Regions from separate parts of the Sphingobium sp. LB126 genome, predicted to be linked through region 3. Evidence: riboswitches for the same ligand, from Rfam matches in the RefSeq annotation. Region 3 holds a riboswitch; each other region holds the start of a gene.

Region 1 (6,246 bases), on a different contig from region 3:
CCCAATTGCTGCGATATGCCGAACAGCGCGGAAAAGCTCACGATATGGCTCGGCCCCTTGGCCAGCGCCTGCAATATGCCGCCCATCAACGCCGGGCCCAGGAAATAGATGGCGGCAAAGGCGATCATCGCCTGCGTCCCGTAAAGTTGCGCCGGGCGGGTGAGATTGCTGGCATCGACGTCCAGAAAGGCGGCCGCCGCGATCAGGCCGCAACTGATCATGACCGGCCGCAACAAGTCCGTGGGGTTCAGCGTCACCAGGCTTGCCACCAGTCCGCCGACCGTCGCCAGCGTCACCACGACATAGAAGGAGACCAATTGATCCTGCCCCATGCCGACCACGGCCAACAGCCCGCTGGCGCCGTAATTCTGCTCCGACAGCAGGACGCGCATGCTGGCCGCGATGATGGCGAAGCGGATGATCGCTCCGCTGCCCAGCCAGCGGGTGTTGAGCAACGGATTGGCGCGGTTGTGTTCGACCATCAGCGCCGCGCCCACGAGCAGCAGCGACCCCGCCAGACCATAGCCCAGCCAGGGCGTCGTCCACCATTGAATGCGCCCCTGCACCAGCACCGCGCAAAGCAGCGCCATGCCCGGCGCGAACAGGGCGAAGGTCAGGAAATCGAGTGGTTCGAACGCCTCGATCCGCTCGCTCGGCGGCAGGCGCAGCAGCCACACGCCCGCCAGGCACAGCAGCGTCAGCCCCAGTTCGAACAGGAACAGATTCTGCACGTCGCCATGGATCAGCAGGGCAGGGGATATCACCCGCGCCAGCGGTAGCGCGATCTGCGACATGCCCACGCCCAGCACCATCCCGCCCAACCGCTGGGCCGCCGGCATCGACTGCATGATGTAGAACAGGCAGAGCGTCGACAACCCGCTCGCCACGATCCCGCTCGCCCCGCGCACGATCAGTTCGAACCCGTAACTATGTACGAAGATCTGCGACAGGTTGAGCGCCAGGAATCCGGCCAGCACCATGCGGGCGAAGCGCTGTATGCCGAATTGCTGGCGGAATTTGATGAGCAGCAGGCTCATGCAGATATTGGTCATCGAATAGGCGGCGGTCAGCCAGCCGCCCTCGACGGTGGTGAGGCCCAGCGCGCCCTGTATCTGGGGCAGGTTAGCGGTCAGCAACCCGTTGATGAAGCCGCCCGTCAGCCCCAGCAGCGTACCGATCAGGAAATAACCGATGCGCCGACGGGTGGGGTGATCGGGCGTCGCAGGCGATCCCGGCATCATCGGCCGTTCATGCGGCGCGAACTGATAGTCCGGTGTTGCTCCCGCTGCGCTCAAGCCGCCTCCTCAAGCTGTGCACGAAGCCAGCCGCCAGGCGATTGTTTCCACTTCTTGTCCGGACTGTCTAGTCCCCGCCGTCTTCGGCCCGTTCCATCATCTCCATGAAGTCGCGCGCCGCGTCACGGTCCGCAGGGTCCTCGAACGCATCCTCCAGATCGGGCGCCGCGCCCAGCAGGAACATCAGCGACCACAGCGCGAAGCGCCGCGCCTTGTCCGTTTCCAGCCCGAAATCGACGCGCATATGCTCCAGCCCTGCCGCCAGCGCATCGGGGGTGAGCGCGTCCAGGTCGCGGATGCCGAAATAGCGGTGGAGTTGATCGTCGAAATGCATGGGCCGCCTCTATCCCATCTTCCCATCGCCGCAAAGCTTACCTATGAACGCCCTCGATCGCGCCGGTGTCCCGAAAGGGGCTTAATAGGGAATGGGGTGTAAATCCCCGGCTGTCCCTGCAACTGTAAGCGGTGAGCGAGAGACATATCGATCCTTTCCGGGTGGAAAGGATCAGCCACTGGGCCGGACGCTAAATCCTGCGAGGCCTGGGAAGGCCATGTTTCAAGCGATGACCCGCGAGCCAGGAGACCTGCCGGCGTCTGGTCGCTCTTGCCCTGGTCCAGGGGATGGCCGCGGCACGGTATCTTTCCGTCTGAGCGACGAACGAGCGGTGGAGGCTGCTTCGGTTCGCGTGAGCGGCGCTGATGGCGTCGGCCCGTTCGCGCGCGCCGGTCGTCCTGGACGGCAGGCCTCCCCCGGGCAGTCGCTGACGCCGGAGGATAGTGTTTTGAAAATTGGATTGATGGCCCTGTTGATGGCCGCGGGCGTCACCCAGCCGGTGCTGGCCCAGATGCCCGCTGCCGGGGAAGCGGCGGAAACGAATATCGTCGTCTTCGGCCGGGGCGAGGAAAAGATCGGCGTCGCCCATGCCGCGAGCGAGGGGAGCGTCGGCGGCGCCGACCTGCTCGTGCGTCCGCTGCTGCGCGTCGCCGAACTGCTCGAGGCGGTGCCCGGCCTGGTCGCTGCCCAACATTCGGGCAGCGGCAAGGCCAATCAATATTTCCTGCGCGGCTTCAACCTCGATCATGGATCGGACTTCACGACTTATATCGACGGTGTGCAGATGAATTTCCGCTCGCACGGTCACGGCCAGGGCTATCTCGACCTCAACGGCTTGATCCCGGAGATCGTCGCGCGCGAGGATTTCCGTAAAGGCCCCTATCGCGCCGATGGCGGCGATTTCGCGCTGGCAGGCGCGGCCGCCATGACCACCATCGACGGCTTTGCACGGCCGTGGATCGCCACGGAAGCCGGCTCCTACGGCTCACGCCGTCTGGCGGCGGGCGGCACGATCGAGGGCGTCGGCCCCGGCGCCCTGACGCTGGTGGCGCAGGCCAAGCGCTATGACGGTCCGTGGGAAGAGGCGGAGCATCTGCGCCACTATAGCGGCTTTGCCAAATATCGCCTGCCGCTTGGCGCGGGCGAACTGGACGCGACCCTTCACGCCTATCGCGGCACCTGGCGCCCGACCGAGCAGATTCCCGAACGGATCATCGGCTCTTGGGTCTGCAAGGATATATTCTGCTCGCCCGATGCCTCGGCGCGGGGCGAAACCACGCGGATCGTCGGCAATATCGCCGTCACCCAGCCGGACTGGCGCGCCAATGCCTATGTCCAGTTCTACGACTGGTCGATGTTCAGCAATCCCACCTATGCCGATTCCGATGGCACGAGCGCGCAGATCCGCCAATATGACCGCCGCTGGATCACTGGCTTCACGGCAGCGAAGAACTGGACCGTCGCCCCGACGTTCACTCTCAGCATCGGCACCGAAAACCGCCTCGACCATATCGGCAATGTCGGCGTCGACCGCAGCGCCGACCGGCAATTCCTCTTCTCGCTCGGCCGCTATCATGTCGAGGAACTGTCGGTCGCCCTCTATGGTGAGGCGAACTGGCAACCCTTGCCCGGCCTTCGCCTGATCGGCGGGCTGCGCGGCGATTATTATCATTACAGCGTCCGCGCCGGCGATGCGTCCGCGCAGGCGCTGGGCACGGGCAGCGGCCATGACGGCATCCTTTCGCCCAAGGCGTCAGTCGCCTACCGGGTCACGCCGCATCTGGAATTCTACGCCAATTGGGGCCGGGGCTTCCATTCCAACGACGTGCGCGGCGCGGTCAATGTGGAAACGCCCGTCCCGGTGCTGGTGCGCGGCACCGGCAAGGAACTGGGCGGGCGCATCCAACTTGGCAGCCTCTCGTTCACCGCGACCTATTGGTGGCTGGATGTCGGCAGCGAACTGCGTTTCGTGGGCGACAGCAACGCGGTCGAGCCGACCGGCGCGAGCAGGCGGCGCGGCTATGAACTGGTCGCCTTCTGGCGCCCGTTCCCCTGGCTCGCGCTGGACGGCAACTATACCGCCAGCCATTCGCGCTACGACAATGGCGACCGCATTCCCAACGCCTTCGAAAACGCAGCGTCGGCGGGCGCGGCGATCATCCTGGACCCGTGGGAAGCGAGTATCCGCTTGCGCCATCTCGGCCCCTATCCGCTGATCGAGGACAACAGCATGCGGGACAAGGGAAGCACGGTCGTCAACGCCCGCGCTGCCTGGAAGGGGAAGCGGATCGAGCTTTACGGCGAGTTGCTCAACATCTTCGACAGCCGGGACAAGGACATCGCCTATCATTACGAATCCTATGTTCCCGCTTTCGACAGCGCGCCGGTCGAAGGGCGTCTCAGCCGGGTGATGGAACCGCGCACGCTAAGATTGGGCGCGAAGCTCTATTTCTAGACATGATGGGCTCCTGCCTGCGCAGGAGCCCATCACCTTGACCTTACCGCTTCAGGCCACGGCCTCGGGCAATCCCCAATCGATCGACCCGCGCCCCTTCTCCTCAAGGAAGGCATTGGCTTGCGAGAAATGCCGGCACCCCAGAAAGCCGTTATGCGCGGAGAGCGGCGAGGGGTGCGCCGCCTTCAGCACCAGATGGCGCTTGCCGTCGACGAAATCCGCCTTCCGCTGCGCATAGGCGCCCCACAGCAGGAACACGACCGGCTCGCTCTTCTGGTTGACCAGCCGGATGATCGCGTCGGTGAACTGCTCCCACCCACGCTTCTGGTGCGAGGCGGCCTTGCCCATCTCCACCGTCAGCACGCTGTTCAGCAACAGCACACCCTGCTCCGCCCAATGCTCCAGAAAGCCATGGCGGCGCGGCGTCAGGCCCAGATCGCTCTGCAATTCCTTGTAGATATTGACCAGCGACGGCGGCGTGCGCACCCCCGGCTTCACCGAGAAGCACAGGCCGTGCGCCTGCCCTTCGCCATGATAGGGGTCCTGCCCCAGCACCACCACCTTCACCTTGTCGAGTGGCGTCAGGTCCAGCGCCCGGAAATATTCGCCGCCCTTGGGAAAGATGCGCTTGCCCGCAGCCTTTTCCGCCTCCAGGAATCGTTTCAGCCCCTGCATGTAAGGACTTGCAAATTCCCCGAGCAGCGGCGCGCGCCAGCTCTCGTCCAGCTTGATGGTGTCGCTCATGCCAGGCGTGATGAACTGTCCGCCGAACCGCTGTCAACAGCGCTTGCCCTGAGGCCGCGAATCGGGAAAAGGGAAGGGATGCCACGTTTCCGCACCGCCAGCCGTTATTGCGCCTTTCTGGGGCTGTTCCTTGCCCCGCTGCCGACCGCCGACGCCTTCGGGCCGACCCCCAACCCGGTGCAGCAAAGCGCTGAGTCCCGCCTGATGGCGGAATTCGCCCGCTTCGCCACGTTGACCGACGGCACTGTGGGCATAGCGGTGCGTGATCTCGGCACGGGTGAGACGCTGGCCTATAATGGCGACACGCTGTTCCCGATGGCCAGTACCTACAAGGTCGCAGTGGCGGGCAAGATATTCTCTCTGCTCGACGCGGGCAGCCTCAGCCTCGACGAAACGCTCGTCCGTCTTGGCCGTCCGCTGCCGGTGCGCACCCTGCTGGACATGAGCCTGACCCTTAGCGACAATGAAGCGACTGATGCGCTGGTCGCCCGCGCGGGCGGTCCGCAGGCGGTCAATGACTGGGTTCGCGCGATCGGAGTCAGGAACCTGCGCGTCGACAGCAACACGCGCGACCTGCTCGCTCGCGCGAAGCTCCCCGGCGCCGTCCTGGGCGATGAAGCCGCGATGGAATCGGGCCTCTCCGCTGCCCAGCGGGATGCGCGGGACATGCCCAATCTCGGCTTCGCCACGGACCCGCGCGACACCGCGACGCCGCGCGCCATGGATGACCTTCTGGTCGCGATCCGTACCGGCAAGGCGCTGAAACCGCAGAGCACGGCGATGCTGCTGTCGATCATGGAGCGATGCAGGACCGGCAAGGACCGGCTGCGCGCCATGTTGCCGCCCGGCACCCGGATCGCGCACAAGACAGGGACGCTGAACGGCCTCGGCAATGATGCGGGCATCGTCACGCTGCCCGACGGGCGCCTGTTCGCCATTACGGTTTTCGTGATGAAGGATTATAAGGGGCATCAGATGCGCGACCGCATCATGGCCGAAGCGGCGCGGGCCGCTTATGACTATTTCCTGTTTGCCCCCGATCGGCACACGGCCTGACGCATCGGGCTTAACATCGATCAGCTTTCCCGATAGCCTCCGGGTAAAGGGAGAGGGAGTGCCATGGACGATAAGGCGGCATTTCAGGACTTCTGGCCCTATTATCTTCAGGAACATGCCCATGCCGGTACGCGGGCGATGCACTATGCGGGCACCAGTATCGTCATAGTGCTGATCGCGTCCCTGCCGGTCGCCGGGCAATGGTGGATGGTCCCCGCTCTGCCGCTCGCCGGTTACGGCTTCGCATGGCTCGGCCACAGCCTGATCGAGCATAACCGTCCGGCGACCTTCCGCTATCCGCTCTGGTCGCTGCGCGCCGATTTCGTGATGTGGTTCCGCTTCCTGACCGGACGCATGAAGAA
Region 2 (6,246 bases), on a different contig from region 3:
AAGTGCTGGCGATCCGGCCCGATCTGCTGGTCGGCTTTCCCTCCGGAGAGGGCGTGGTAGGCGCACCTCCGGGACAATGGCGAACTTTGGGACTGGCAAGCGCGGACAGCTATGCCATGATCCTGGCGCAGATCCGGCAGGTCGCGGCGGCGGTCGGCCATCCCGAACGGGGCGAGGCGATGATCGCGAAGATGAATCGCGAGTTGGCAGCGCTGCCCCGGGCGAAGCGCGGCGGGGTGGCGGCCTATTATCAGCGGCGCGGCTATATGACCGGGACGGGCACGCTGGTCGACGACATGATGAAGCGCGCGGGGCTGGTGAATCTGGCGGGGAAGTTGGGGAAACCGGCGCTCTCGCAAGTCTCGCTGGAAGAGATGATCGCGGCCCAGCCGGACTGGCTGATCGTCGAGAGCGGCAGCGAACAGGTCGTCGATCAGGGGACGGAAATGCTGCACCATCCGATCCTGCGCGCGATCCCGCGCATCCGCGTGCCGCAGGCGTGGACGGTGTGCGGCGGCCCCGCCTATGTCGAGGCCGTCCGCTCCATCGTGGCGCAGATCGACGGCGTCACGCATAAAGGCGTGGCACAGATCGACGGCTCCGCGCACAAAGGCGTGGCGCAGGTGAACGCTGCGCCACGCCGTTAGGTGTCCGTCAGAAGCGGACACGCACGCCGCCATAGGCCGAGCGGCCATAAGTGCCATAGCCATAGACCGTGGCATATTTCGCATCGGTGAGATTGTCGATGCGGCCGTAGATTTCCAGATTCTCCAGGATCGGGAAGGACGCCCGGACATTGGCCAGGGCATAGCCGTCCAGCCGGACCAGGTTGGTCGCGTCGTTGAAGCTGTCGCCCACCATCGTCACGGTCGCGCCGGTCGTGAGGCCGAAGGGCCAGACATAATCCGCCGAGACGCTGACCGCATTGGCCGCGCGGCGCGGCAGCCGGGCGCCGGTGTCGCGGTCGCGCGCATCGACATAGCTGTAGGCGGCCGTGACGGTCAGCGCGTCGACCGGCTTCAGGGTCAGCATCGCCTCCACCCCCTTGGCGCGGGTGCGGTCGATATTGTTGTACCCGCCATAGAGGCCGATCGAATAGTCGTAATTGATCTGGTCCTTCGTGACGCGGCGGAAAGCCGTGACGGAAAGGATCGCCCGGTCGCCGCCCAGCCGCTGGTCGAAGCCGATATCATAGCTTTTCGACCGTTCCGGGCGCAGGCCGGCATTGCCGACATCGGTGCCGTAAAGCTGGTAGAGCGAGGGCGCCTTGAACCCTTCGCCATAGCTGGCGCGGAAATTGGTCGCGCCGTTGTTGGGCGTGTAGTTCGCATTGGCGCCGAAGGTCGTCGCGCCGCCGAACTGGCTGTGATCGTCATGCCGCACGCCGCCGGTGACGGCGAGCCCAGTAAAGGGCTTCACGACCGCGAGCGCATAGACGCTGTCGATATCGGCCTTGTGGCTTTCGGTCGAACCGAAGCCGGAGAAGTCATAATCCGGCCGCTCATGTTCATAGCCGAAGATCAGCCTGGCCTGATCGACCGGCTGATAGACGCCTTCATATTCGAAGCGCAGATTGGTGCCCGAATAGCCGTAAGGCCCGAACGCGGACGTATAGTCGCGATCCATGCGGAACCAGGTGACGGCCGCGCGATTGGTGAGCCTGCCGTCGAACAGGGCGAGGTTGAGGCCGGCATAGCCGACATATTGATCCGATTTCGCGGTGTCGGCGGTGCTGTCGATCACGCCATTGTCGGTGTCCAGATCGGTATGGATATAATAGCCGCGCAGGTCGAGGCTGAGCGTGTCGGTGAAGGCCAGCTTCAGCTTGGCGTTGGCGGCGATATTCTCGTATCCGTCCTTTTCCGTGCCGTTGGCGGCGGCGGAAATGCCGTCGGTGTTGAAATAGGCGACGCCCACGCCGCCCGAGGCGATGCCGCTGCTGCCCGAAATATCGGCCTTGGCGTTCAATGTATCGCGATAGCCGTAATCGACCGAGGCGTTGCCCGCGAAACCGGCGGCGGGCGTGCCGGTCATGACGTTGACGACGCCGCCGATCGCCTGGCTGCCGTAGACGATCGAGTTGGAGCCGCGCAATATCTCGATCCGCTGGATATTGCCGGTCAGCAGACCGCCGAAATCATACATGTCGCCGATACCGCTGGTGTCGTTGACCTTGACCCCGTCGATCAGCACCAGCGTCTGCGTCGTTTCCGCGCCGCGTAGCGACACGCCGGTCACGCCGCCCAGGCTGCCGCTGCGGTTGAAGCGGACGCCCGGCGTGGTGGCGAGCAGATCGACGACGCTGACGCTCTGGCGGGTGCGGATGGTGTCGGCGTCGATGACGGTGACGGCCTGGCCGACTTCGTCGCGGGGCTGTTCGATGCCGAGCGCGGTGACGATGATCGCGTCATTATCCGCGTCGTCAGCCGCGAAGGCGGGCGTGGCCGCGAGCAGCGCGGCGAGAGAGATGGTGGCTTTCAACATTATGATGTTTCCCTGAGCGTCGCTGCGACTTCATGGCTCAGGGCATCCGCTCGCGCGGTCGGGACAGGGGACAGCCGACGCCAGTGTCCGCCCCCGCACCGATGCGGCCCTGCGCCGCTTCGTCGCTCAGACGGAAAACACCGTGCCTTGGCCAACCCCTGGACCAGGGCAAGAGCGACCATGCGCCGGCAGGTCTCCTGGCTCGCGGGTCAATGCGGCGATGCACGCCTTCCCGGACTTGGCGTCCAGTGGCCGGTCTTGCGACCGAAGTGCATCGCGCTCACCGCTTACAGTTGCAGGGACAGCCGCGGAATTGGACGGTTGCCCGTCCGCACCGCATTCCCGTTTTCAGCCCTTTCGGGCACCGGCGCGATCTTCTTTGCGGTCGAGGCTTTGCCCCGTCCGCGCCGCGCGCCATAAGGGAAAGCAGGGCTTCTGCCAAGCGGGTTGAGGAGGGACGGGATGCGATTGCTGGGCGCGGTGCTGGCCGGAGGGCGCTCCAGCCGCTTCGGTAGCGACAAGGCGCAGGCGATGCTGGCCGGGCGGACCTTGCTGGACCATGCGGCGGCGTCCATCGCTCCCCATGTGGAAAGCGTCGTGATCTGCGGGCGCGAGGGCGGGCTGGCGGATCGCCCGGCGCCGGATATGGGGCCGCTGGGCGGGCTGAACGCGGCGCTGCATCATGCGGCGGCGCGGGGCTATGGCGCGGTGCTGACGACCGGGTGCGACGTTCCGGTCTATCCCGAAGGGTTGGCGGAAGCGTTGATCGGGGATGGCGCGGCGGTCCTGAAAGGGCAGCAATTAGCGGGGTTCTGGCCCGTTTCATTGGCGGCAGAACTGGACGCGCATCTGGCCGAGGAGAATAACCGCTCCATTTATGGCTGGCTGGAGCGGATCGGCGCGCGGATCGTCGAGCGGCCGGAGTTCGTGCTGCCCAATATCAACCGGCCCGAGGATCTGGAGAGGTTGATCCTCAAGCCTTGACGGCGACGCCCGCCGCGATGTCCGCCGGAACATGGGTGGATGCCACCGCCTCGCCGATCAGCAGCAGGGTCGGGTGTTCGTCGCTGATCGTTTGCACCAGGAAGGCCAGCGCGGAGAGCTTGCCGCGGATCAGCCGTTCATGAGGCAGCGAGACATTGACCGCCACCATCACCGGCGTTTCGGGATCGCGCCCGGCGGCGATCAGCGAGCGGCTGATTTCTCCGGCGGCGGCGCGGCCCATATAGATGCCGAGCGTGCTGCCCGCGCTGGCCAGCGAAGCCCAATCCAGCTTCAACGGCTCGCCAGCCTTCCAATGCGCCGTCACCAGCGTCAGCCCGCGCGCGACGCCACGCAGGGTGAGCGAGGCTTGGCCGCTCGCCGCCGCCGCGCTGGCGGTGGTGATGCCGGGGCAGATGTGGAAGCGGATGCCGTCGGCGGCCAGATGCTCCATTTCCTCCGCCGAGCGGCCGAAGACCGAGGGGTCGCCGCCCTTCAGACGCACGACGCGCTTGCCCGCCTTCGCCGCCGCCAGCAGCAGGTCGTTGATGCTCTCCTGCGCCTTCGAATGGCGGCCGGAGCGCTTGCCGACGCTGACCCGTTCCACGCCTTGCGGGATGAGGTCGAGCACGCCCGGCCCGACCAGCGCGTCGTAGAAGACGATCTCGGCCGCCGCGATCAGCTTTTCGGCCTTGCGGGTCAGCAGGTCCGGATCGCCCGGCCCTGCGCCGACCAGCCAGACTTCACCGGGGGCGATCAGTTCATTCGGCTGCATGGAGCGTCTCCTGCGTGCTTTGGGCGAGGATATTGGCGATGGCCGGACGGCAGGACCCGCAATTGGTTCCGGCGCCGAGCGCCTTGCCGACGGCGGCGACATCGACCAGTTGCTGTTCGCGGATGGCGGCGACGATCTGGTTCAACCCGATGTCGAAGCAGACGCAGATGGTCGCGCCCTTGTCGGGCTGGCTACCGGGGCCGCGCGCCGCGAGGACGGAACCGCCCACCCCTTCGGCCTCCAGTTGCCGGATCAGCCAATCGCGCGCGGGCAGCAGGCCGGTCCGGGTCATGAACAGCACGCCGTTCAGCCTGCCTTCGCTGATCGTCGCGATGCGCCGGGTGCCGCGCGAGGCGTCCATCGCCTCGACACGGTCGCCCTTGGGTAGGAAGGCATCGAGCCGCGCCGGGTCGCCATTGCCCGCAATCTCATAGAGCGCGCCGCCGGGCACAGTGATCCGCGTCGACCAGAGGCAGGGCAGCTTTACCGGCTCGTCGCCGCGCAGGATCAGGAAGCCCTTCCATTCGGTCGCCACCTTCTCGACGCTGGCCGGGGTGGACTTGAAGCCGGGCTGGCCCGAATGCGGGTCGACCAGCGGACGCGGGAGCAGGCCGGTGCGGCCGCCGCTCGCCTGTTGGTCGGTCCAGTGGATGGGGGTGAAGATTTCCCCCAGGCGCTGGCCTTCGCTGATCGCGACGCGGAAGAGGCTGTTGCCCTGCGCGGTCTGGACGCGGGCCAGATCGCGGTCGACAATGCCCAGTAACTCGGCATCCTGCGGGTGGATTTCCACCAGCGGTTCCTCGCGATGGCGGGCGAGTTTCGGGGACAGGCCCGTGCGGCTCATCGTGTGCCACTGGTCGCGATAGCGCCCGGTGTTGAGCGTCATCGGCCACTGTTTCAGCGGCTCCTGAATCTCCATCTGCTTCGTCAGCACCAGCCGCGCCTTGCCGTCCGGCGTCGGGAAGCGGCCGTCGGAGAAGGGCCTTTCGCCACCCCAACGGAACGGTTCCATGGCGTCATAGGCATCATTGCTGATGGTCGCTTGGCGGCGCAGGTTCAGCACGCGCGCGCCATCATTCTGATAGGCGGTGAGGCGCGCATGTTCGCGCCAGATGTCGGCGGGCCGGTCATAGGCAAAGGCGTTGCGCCAACCCATGCGGCGGCCGACTTCCTTGACGATCCACCAGTCGGGCCTGGCCTCCCCCGGCAGCGCGAGGAAGGGCCGCTGGCGGCTGACGGTGCGGTCCGAATTGGTGACGGTGCCGTCCTTCTCCCCCCAGCCTGCGGCGGGCAGGCGGACATGGGCATGGGTGGAACTGTCGGTGTCCGCCATGATGTCTGACACGACGAGGAAGGGAACCGCCTGCAACGCCTCGCGCACGCGGCCCGCATCGGGCAGCGACACGGCGGGGTTGGTCGCCATCACCCAAAGCGCCTTGATCCGGCCTTCGTTGATCGCGCGGAACAGGTCGACGGCTTTGAGGCCCGGCCTGGTCGCCATGGCCGGCGCGGCCCAGAAGCGGCCGACGCGCTCCACATTGTCCGGGGCGAAGTCCATGTGGGCCGCCAGCGTCGAGGCAAGGCCGCCGACCTCGCGCCCGCCCATGGCATTGGGCTGGCCGGTGATCGAGAAGGGCGCCGCGCCCGGCTTGCCGATGCGTCGGCAAGCGAGGTGGACGTTGATGATCGCGTTGACCTGATCGGTGCCGCGGATCGACTGGTTGATGCCCTGGCTGAACATCGTGACGGTGCGCGGGGTCGCGGCGAACAGCTTGTAGAACTGTTCCAGCAGCGCGGGGGCGATGTCGCAGGTTTTCGCGGTGGTCCAAAGGTCGTGGCCGCTCCGGATATGCTCCCAGAAGCCTTCGGGCGCATTGACATGCTCAGCGAGGAAAGCGGGATCGGTGACGCCCTCTGCGTCGCACCATGCCAGCAGGCCGTTCATCAGCGCGACGTCGGTGCCGGGCTTGACCGGCAGATGCAGGTCCGCGCCCTCGCAGGTTTCG
Region 3 (6,246 bases):
GCTGGCGCAGGTGTTTGGCGCCCATGCCGTCGTCCATGTCGGCAAGCACGGCAATCTCGAATGGCTTCCGGGCAAGGCGATCGCACTTTCGGAACAATGCTTCCCCGAAATCTGCGCCGGACCGATCCCGCAAATCTACCCCTTCATCGTCAACGATCCCGGCGAAGGCACCCAGGCCAAGCGCCGCATCGGCGCCTGCATCATCGATCATCTGACGCCGCCGCTGACCCGCGCCGAAACCTATGGCCCACTCAAGGAACTGGAGGCGCTGGTCGACGAATATTATCTCGCCGCCGGCATGGACCCGCGGCGCCTGGAAACACTGCGCAAGGACATTCTCGCCCTCGCCGCCTCGCAAGGCATCGACAAGGATGCGGGCACGGAAGGAAGCGGAGACGATGCCTTAGCTGCAATCGACAACTATCTGTGCAACCTCAAGGAAATGCAGATTCGTGATGGCCTGCATATCTTCACCCTGAGCCCGGGGGGCGCCCTCCGCCGCGATCTTCTCATCGCCCTCGCCCGCTGTCCCAGAGGCATGGACGATGCAGGCCAGCAGTCCCTCCTCCGCGCGCTGGCGGATGACTTGGTGCTGAATTTCGACCCGCTCGACTGCACCATGGGCACGCCCTGGGCGGGTCCGCGTCCCGCCCCCCTCCAGAACCTCACCGAAGCCTCATGGCGCACCACCGGCGACACGGTAGAACGGCTCGAACTCTACGCGATCCAGCTGCTGGACCAATTAGAACATCGTCATCCCCGCCTGCGCGGGGATGACGGCAAAGGACGGGGAGGCATCCCAGGCCCCCGGACCGCGGCAGTCCTCACTGTGATCGAGCAAGACCTCGCCCCCCGCGTCGACGCCTGCGGAGCGGCCGAAAAAACCGCGCTGCTCAAAGCCCTCAACGGCCAGTTCGTCCCCCCCGGCCCCTCCGGAGCGCCCACAAGGGGCCGCCCAGACGTCCTCCCCACCGGCCGCAACTTCTATTCGGTCGACACCCGCGCCGTCCCCACGGTCGCCGCCTGGAATCTTGGCCAACGCTCCGCCGACCTCATCGTGCAGGACTATCTCCAGCGCGAGGGGGCCTATCCCCGCGCCATCGCCCTGTCCGCCTGGGGCACCGCCAATATGCGCACCGGCGGCGACGACATCGCCCAGGCCCTCGCGCTCATGGGCGTCCGCCCGCGCTGGGATTGGGCCTCGGGCCGCGTCATCGGCTTCGAGGTCATGAAGATCGCCGAACTGAACCGCCCGCGCATCGACGTCACCGTCCGCGTCTCGGGTTCCTTCCGCGACGCTTTCCCGGAGCAGATCGACCTGCTCGACAGCGCCGCCCGCGCCGTCATGGCGCTGGAGGAAACGGAGGAGGATAATCCCGCCGCCGCCCGCCACCGCACCGAAACCGCCGCCCTGATCGCGGAAGGCACGCCCGAAAAGACCGCCCAGCGCCGCGCAGGTGCCCGCATCTTCGGCTCGAAACCCGGCGCCTATGGCGCGGGCCTACAGGCGATGATCGACGAGAAAATCTGGCACGACCGCGCCGACCTGGCCAATGTCTATCTCGACTGGGGCAGCTATGCCTATGGCGGCGGGGCCGAGGGCGATGCCGAACGCAGTCCCTTTTCGCAACGATTGACCCAGGCCGACGCCCTGATCCAGAATCAGGACAATCGCGAGCATGACCTGCTCGACAGCGACGATTATTACCAGTTCGAGGGTGGGATCGCCGCCGCCGTCGAGCATCTCTCGGGCAAGAAGCCGCTCAGCTACCATAACGACCACAGCCGCCCCGAACGCCCCGTCATCCGCACGCTGGAGGATGAGATCGGCCGCATCGTCCGTGCCCGCGTCACCAACCCCAAATGGATCGCGGGCATGATGCGTCACGGTTACAAGGGCGCGTTCGAGATCGCCGCCTCGGTCGATTATCTCTTCGCCTTCGCCGCCACCACCCATGCGGTGAAGGACCATCATTTCGACGCCGTCCACGCCGCCTTCATCGAGGACGAAACCGTCCGCGCCTTCATGGCGGAGGCTAACCCCGCCGCCCTGCGCGAAACCGCCGCCCGCCTCCATGAAGCGCTCGACCGGCGCCTGTGGAAACCCCGGTCGAACAGCGCCGCCATGCTCCTCACCCAACTCAAGGACGCCTGACATGATCGAACGCACGCCCGAACAACATGCCGAGAAGATGAAGAAGAAACAGGCCGCCCATGACAAGATCATGGCGACCAAGACGCAGGAAAAGGGCCTGCTGATCGTCCACACCGGCAAGGGCAAGGGCAAGACGACCGCCGCACTCGGCATGGTCGTGCGCGCCATCGGCCATGGCAAAAAGGTCGGCGTCGTCCAGTTCGTGAAGGGCGCCATGACCAGCGGAGAAAAAACCGTCTTCGACGCGTTTCCGGAGAATGTCGAATTCAAGCCCATGGGCGAAGGCTTCACCTGGAACACGCAGGACCGCACCCGCGACATCGCCCTCGCCCGCGAGGCGTGGGACGAGGTAAAGCGGATGATTGCCGATCCGGCCTATGATATGGTCCTTGCCGATGAACTCAATATCGTCCTGCGTTACGACTATCTGCCGGTCGAAGAGGTGCTGGAAGCCGTGACCGCCAGAAGCGCCATGAAACATGTCCTCATCACCGGCCGCAACGCGCCCGATGCGTTGATAGAGGCTGCCGATCTCGTCACCGAAATGACCCTCGTCAAACATCCCTTCCGCAGCGGCGTGAAGGCCCAGGCAGGAATCGAATTCTGACCCGCACCGCCTTCGACATCGCCGCCTTCGAGGAACTGGTCCACCTGCGCCGCGACGTGCGCCATTTCCTGACCGATCCGCTGGACGAGGGGGAGGTGGAGCGGCTCCTTGCCCTCGCCCACAGCGCCCCTTCGGTCGGCCTGTCCCAACCGTGGCGTTTCGTCCGGATCGAAACCCCTGCCTTGCGCGAGCAACTCGCCACCCATGTCGATGCCCAGATCGCCAAGGCTGGCAGCATCTATGAGGGCGACGAAGACAGGCTCTACCGCAGCCTGAAACTGCACGGCCTGCGTGAAGCGCCCATATTGTTCGCCGTCTATTGCGACGAAGGGACCGAAACCGGCCACCGCCTCGGCGCGATCACCATGCCCGAAGCACGGCGCTATAGCTGCGTGATGGCGATCCATACCATCTGGCTTGCCGCCCGTACGCGGGGCATCGGCATGGGCTGGGTATCGATCCTGGACCGGCCCACGGTGGACGCGATGCTCGCCATTCCGGAAAACTGGCGCTGCCTCGGCCTGCTGTGCCTGGGCTATCCGCAGAGCGAGGAGGCGACGCCGGAACTCGAACGGCGCGGTTGGGAACATCGCACAGACTGGCATTCCGCGATCGTCAAGCGCTGATCCTCCTTCCGTGGGTGGGCAGAAGCCCACTTCCCTTTCCACCGCTCTGCGCTTATGAACCGCATCCGGATCGGGCTGCGCCCGCTCCATCGATCGCGTCGGTGCCCCCGAAAGGGGCTTAAATGGGAACGCGGTGCGGGAGGAAACTCCCTAATCCGTGGCTGTCCCTGCAACTGTGAGCGGCGAGCAAGGCAAGGACGGACGCCCCGTGATCGGGACGGCCAGCCACTGGAGCAATCCGGGAAGGCCCCTGCCAAGGCTATGACCCGCAAGCCAGGAGACCTGCCGAACGCAAGGGTCGCTCTAGCCATGGTCCAGGGGATGGTCACGGCTCGGTTCTCCGCACGAGCGACGGATAAGCGGCTGGTGGAAAGCATCCTCCAGTCGTCGTTGCGACGTGGGAGGTGAAGTCCAGTGCCAGACGCGCCAAGCGCTCATGCCGCCGCCATTCGCGGCTGGTGTCCGACGGCATGGCGCCCAATGATGGCGGGCGACGGCCTGCTGGTGCGGGTGCGTCCCCCGCTGGGCCGCCTGACCGCCGCGCAGGCCATCGATATGGCAAAGGCCGCCCACCGTCACGGCAATGGATTGCTCGACCTCACCAACCGGTCAGGGCTGCAAATCCGCGGCGTGACGAAACAAAGCCATCGCCCGTTGCTTCGGCACCTCATCGCCCTCGGCCTGACCGATCCCGATCCAGCCCGCGAAGCCCGCCGCAATTTCCTCCTCGCCCCCGACTGGTCCCCCGGCGACGATACGGACAGCATCGCCCGGGCCCTGCTCTCTCGTCTGGACGATCTTCCCCACCTGCCTCCCAAGATCGGGGTCGCGATCGACGCCGGTCCGGCGCCCGCCCTAGGCTTCGTCCCTGCCGATTTCCGCTTCGAACGCAGCGAAGGCGGGACGCTGCTGCTCCGCGCGGAGGGCCGCCCCCATGGCATGCCCACCAGCGTCCAGACCGCCGCGCAAGACCTGATCGTGCTTGTCCGCTGGTTCCTGGAAACCGGCGGCATCGCCTCCGGCCGCATGGCCCGGCACCAGGCGCCGCTGCCCCCGGGCCCGGCCGCCGAACCCGCCCCCTCCCGTCCGCTCGAACGGCTGCTGGCGCAGGCCCCCGGTCCCTTTCACGGCATCCCCTTCGGCCAGATCGATGCCGACAGCCTCGCTGCACTGGCCGGACAGCCGGGCGTCATCGCTTTGCGCCTCACCCCGTGGCGGGGCCTGATCGCCGAAGGCGGCACGACCAGCCCCGGTCACGCTGCCACCGACCCGCTGCTCCGCGTCGACGCCTGCCCCGGCGCTCCCGCCTGCCCGCAGGCCAGCGTCGCCACGCGCGCCCTTGCCGCCCGGCTCGCACCCCATGTGAAGGGCCCGCTCCATATTTCGGGTTGCGCCAAGGGCTGCGCCCGTCCCCGGCCCGCCCAAATCGTCCTCACCGGGCGACAGGGCCGCTTCGACCTCGCCCGCCAGGCCCGCGCCGGATCGCCCCCGGAAAAGAGGGACCTCGCCCCCGACCAGATACTCGCCCTCTTCGGAAGCCCCTGATGCCCCATAGCTACGAAACCGACGGCGCCGCCATCTACCGCGAGTCCTTCCGCACCATCCGCGCGGAGGCCGATCTCGCCCACTTCTCGAAAGAGGAGGAGCGCATCGCCGTCCGCATGATCCATGCGGCAGGACTGGTCGCCCTTGCGCCGCATATCCGCTTTTCCCCCAGCTTCGCGCCTGCCGCCATCGCCGCGCTGGAGGCAGGCGCGCCGATCCTCTGCGACGCACGCATGGTGTCGGAAGGCATCACCGTCAAACGCCTGCCCGCCGCCAATCCCATCCTCTGCACCCTGAACGATGCGGCGGTTCCGGTGCTGGCGGCACGCATGTCCAACACCCGCTCCGCCGCCGCGCTCGAACTGTGGCGTCCGCACCTTGCGGGCGCGCTGGTCGCCATCGGCAACGCCCCGACGGCGCTTTTCCATCTGCTGAACATGCTGGAAGATCCCGCCTGCCCGCGACCCGCCGCGATCATCGGCTGCCCCGTGGGCTTCGTAGGGGCGGCGGAATCCAAACAGGCGCTCTGGCGGAGCCGAACCGTTCCCTGCTGCATCGTGGAGGGCCGCCTGGGCGGCAGCGCCATCACGGTCGCGGCGATCAATGCGATAGCGAGCCCGGCGGAATGACCCAAGGTACCATCCACGGCGTCGGCCTCGGCCCCGGCGCGCAGGACCTGATGAGCGTCCGCGCCGACCGCCTGATCCGCGAAGCCCGCCACATTGCCTATTTCCGCAAGAAGGGTAAATCCGGCCATGCCCGCCGGACCGTGGAGGGCATGTTGCGTCATGATGTCGTCGAATATCCGATGGAATATCCGGTGACGACGGAAATCCCGCTGACCGACCCCCGCTACAACGACCTTCTATCCAGCTTCTACGCCGGTTGCACCGCGCATCTCGACGGCCTATCCGCCAGCGGTGAGGATGTCGTGGTCCTCTGCGAAGGCGACCCCTTCTTCTACGGCAGCTTCATGCACCTGCACAGCCGCCTCGCCGCGCCGGTCAGCATCGTCCCCGGCATCACCGGCATGTCGGGCGCGTGGACCGCCAGCGGCGCGCCGATCAGTTGGGGCGACGATGTGATGACCGTGCTGATGGCGACCCTCCCCGAAGAGGAACTGGTCCGCCGTATCCACGACACCAATGCGCTGGTCGTGATGAAGATCGGCCGCAACCTCCCCAAGCTCCGCCGCGCCGTAGAGGCTGCCGGCAAACAGGACTGCGCCTGGCTGGTCGAATATGCGACCATGGCCGATCAGCGCATCACGCCCCTGGCCGAAGCGGCCGGCGTCACCGCCTATTTCTCGATCC

What was found. A riboswitch is a leader RNA that binds a small molecule or an ion and turns the genes downstream of it on or off. The one in region 3 is predicted to bind cobalamin.
Region 1: it holds a riboswitch for cobalamin, as region 3 does, so the genes downstream of both, CAF53_RS09300 (TonB-dependent receptor) here and CAF53_RS18410 (cobalamin biosynthesis protein CobG) in region 3, are expected to answer to the same signal.
Region 2: it holds a riboswitch for cobalamin, as region 3 does, so the genes downstream of both, CAF53_RS05990 (TonB-dependent receptor) here and CAF53_RS18410 (cobalamin biosynthesis protein CobG) in region 3, are expected to answer to the same signal.

What each region holds. Positions count from the first base shown of each region.
Region 1 covers NZ_NETV01000001.1:1,907,538-1,913,783, forward strand. The annotation lists gene CAF53_RS09290 (MFS transporter) at 1-1,295, opposite strand, end outside; gene CAF53_RS09295 (hypothetical protein) at 1,363-1,629, opposite strand; cobalamin riboswitch at 1,676-1,902, shown strand; gene CAF53_RS09300 (TonB-dependent receptor) at 2,141-4,084, shown strand; gene ung (uracil-DNA glycosylase) at 4,136-4,828, opposite strand; gene CAF53_RS09310 (serine hydrolase) at 4,907-5,884, shown strand; gene CAF53_RS09315 (DUF962 domain-containing protein) at 5,948-6,246, shown strand, end outside.
Region 2 covers NZ_NETV01000001.1:1,223,819-1,230,064, forward strand. The annotation lists gene CAF53_RS05985 (ABC transporter substrate-binding protein) at 1-647, shown strand, start outside; gene CAF53_RS05990 (TonB-dependent receptor) at 655-2,484, opposite strand; cobalamin riboswitch at 2,654-2,868, opposite strand; gene CAF53_RS05995 (molybdenum cofactor guanylyltransferase) at 2,947-3,468, shown strand; gene cobA (uroporphyrinogen-III C-methyltransferase) at 3,458-4,240, opposite strand; gene CAF53_RS06005 (nitrate reductase) at 4,227-6,246, opposite strand, start outside.
Region 3 covers NZ_NETV01000002.1:477,711-483,956, reverse strand. The annotation lists gene cobN (cobaltochelatase subunit CobN) at 1-2,155, shown strand, start outside; gene cobO (cob(I)yrinic acid a,c-diamide adenosyltransferase) at 2,157-2,762, shown strand; gene bluB (5,6-dimethylbenzimidazole synthase) at 2,780-3,388, shown strand; cobalamin riboswitch at 3,471-3,693, shown strand; gene CAF53_RS18410 (cobalamin biosynthesis protein CobG) at 3,869-4,933, shown strand; gene CAF53_RS18405 (precorrin-8X methylmutase) at 4,933-5,562, shown strand; gene cobI (precorrin-2 C(20)-methyltransferase) at 5,559-6,246, shown strand, end outside.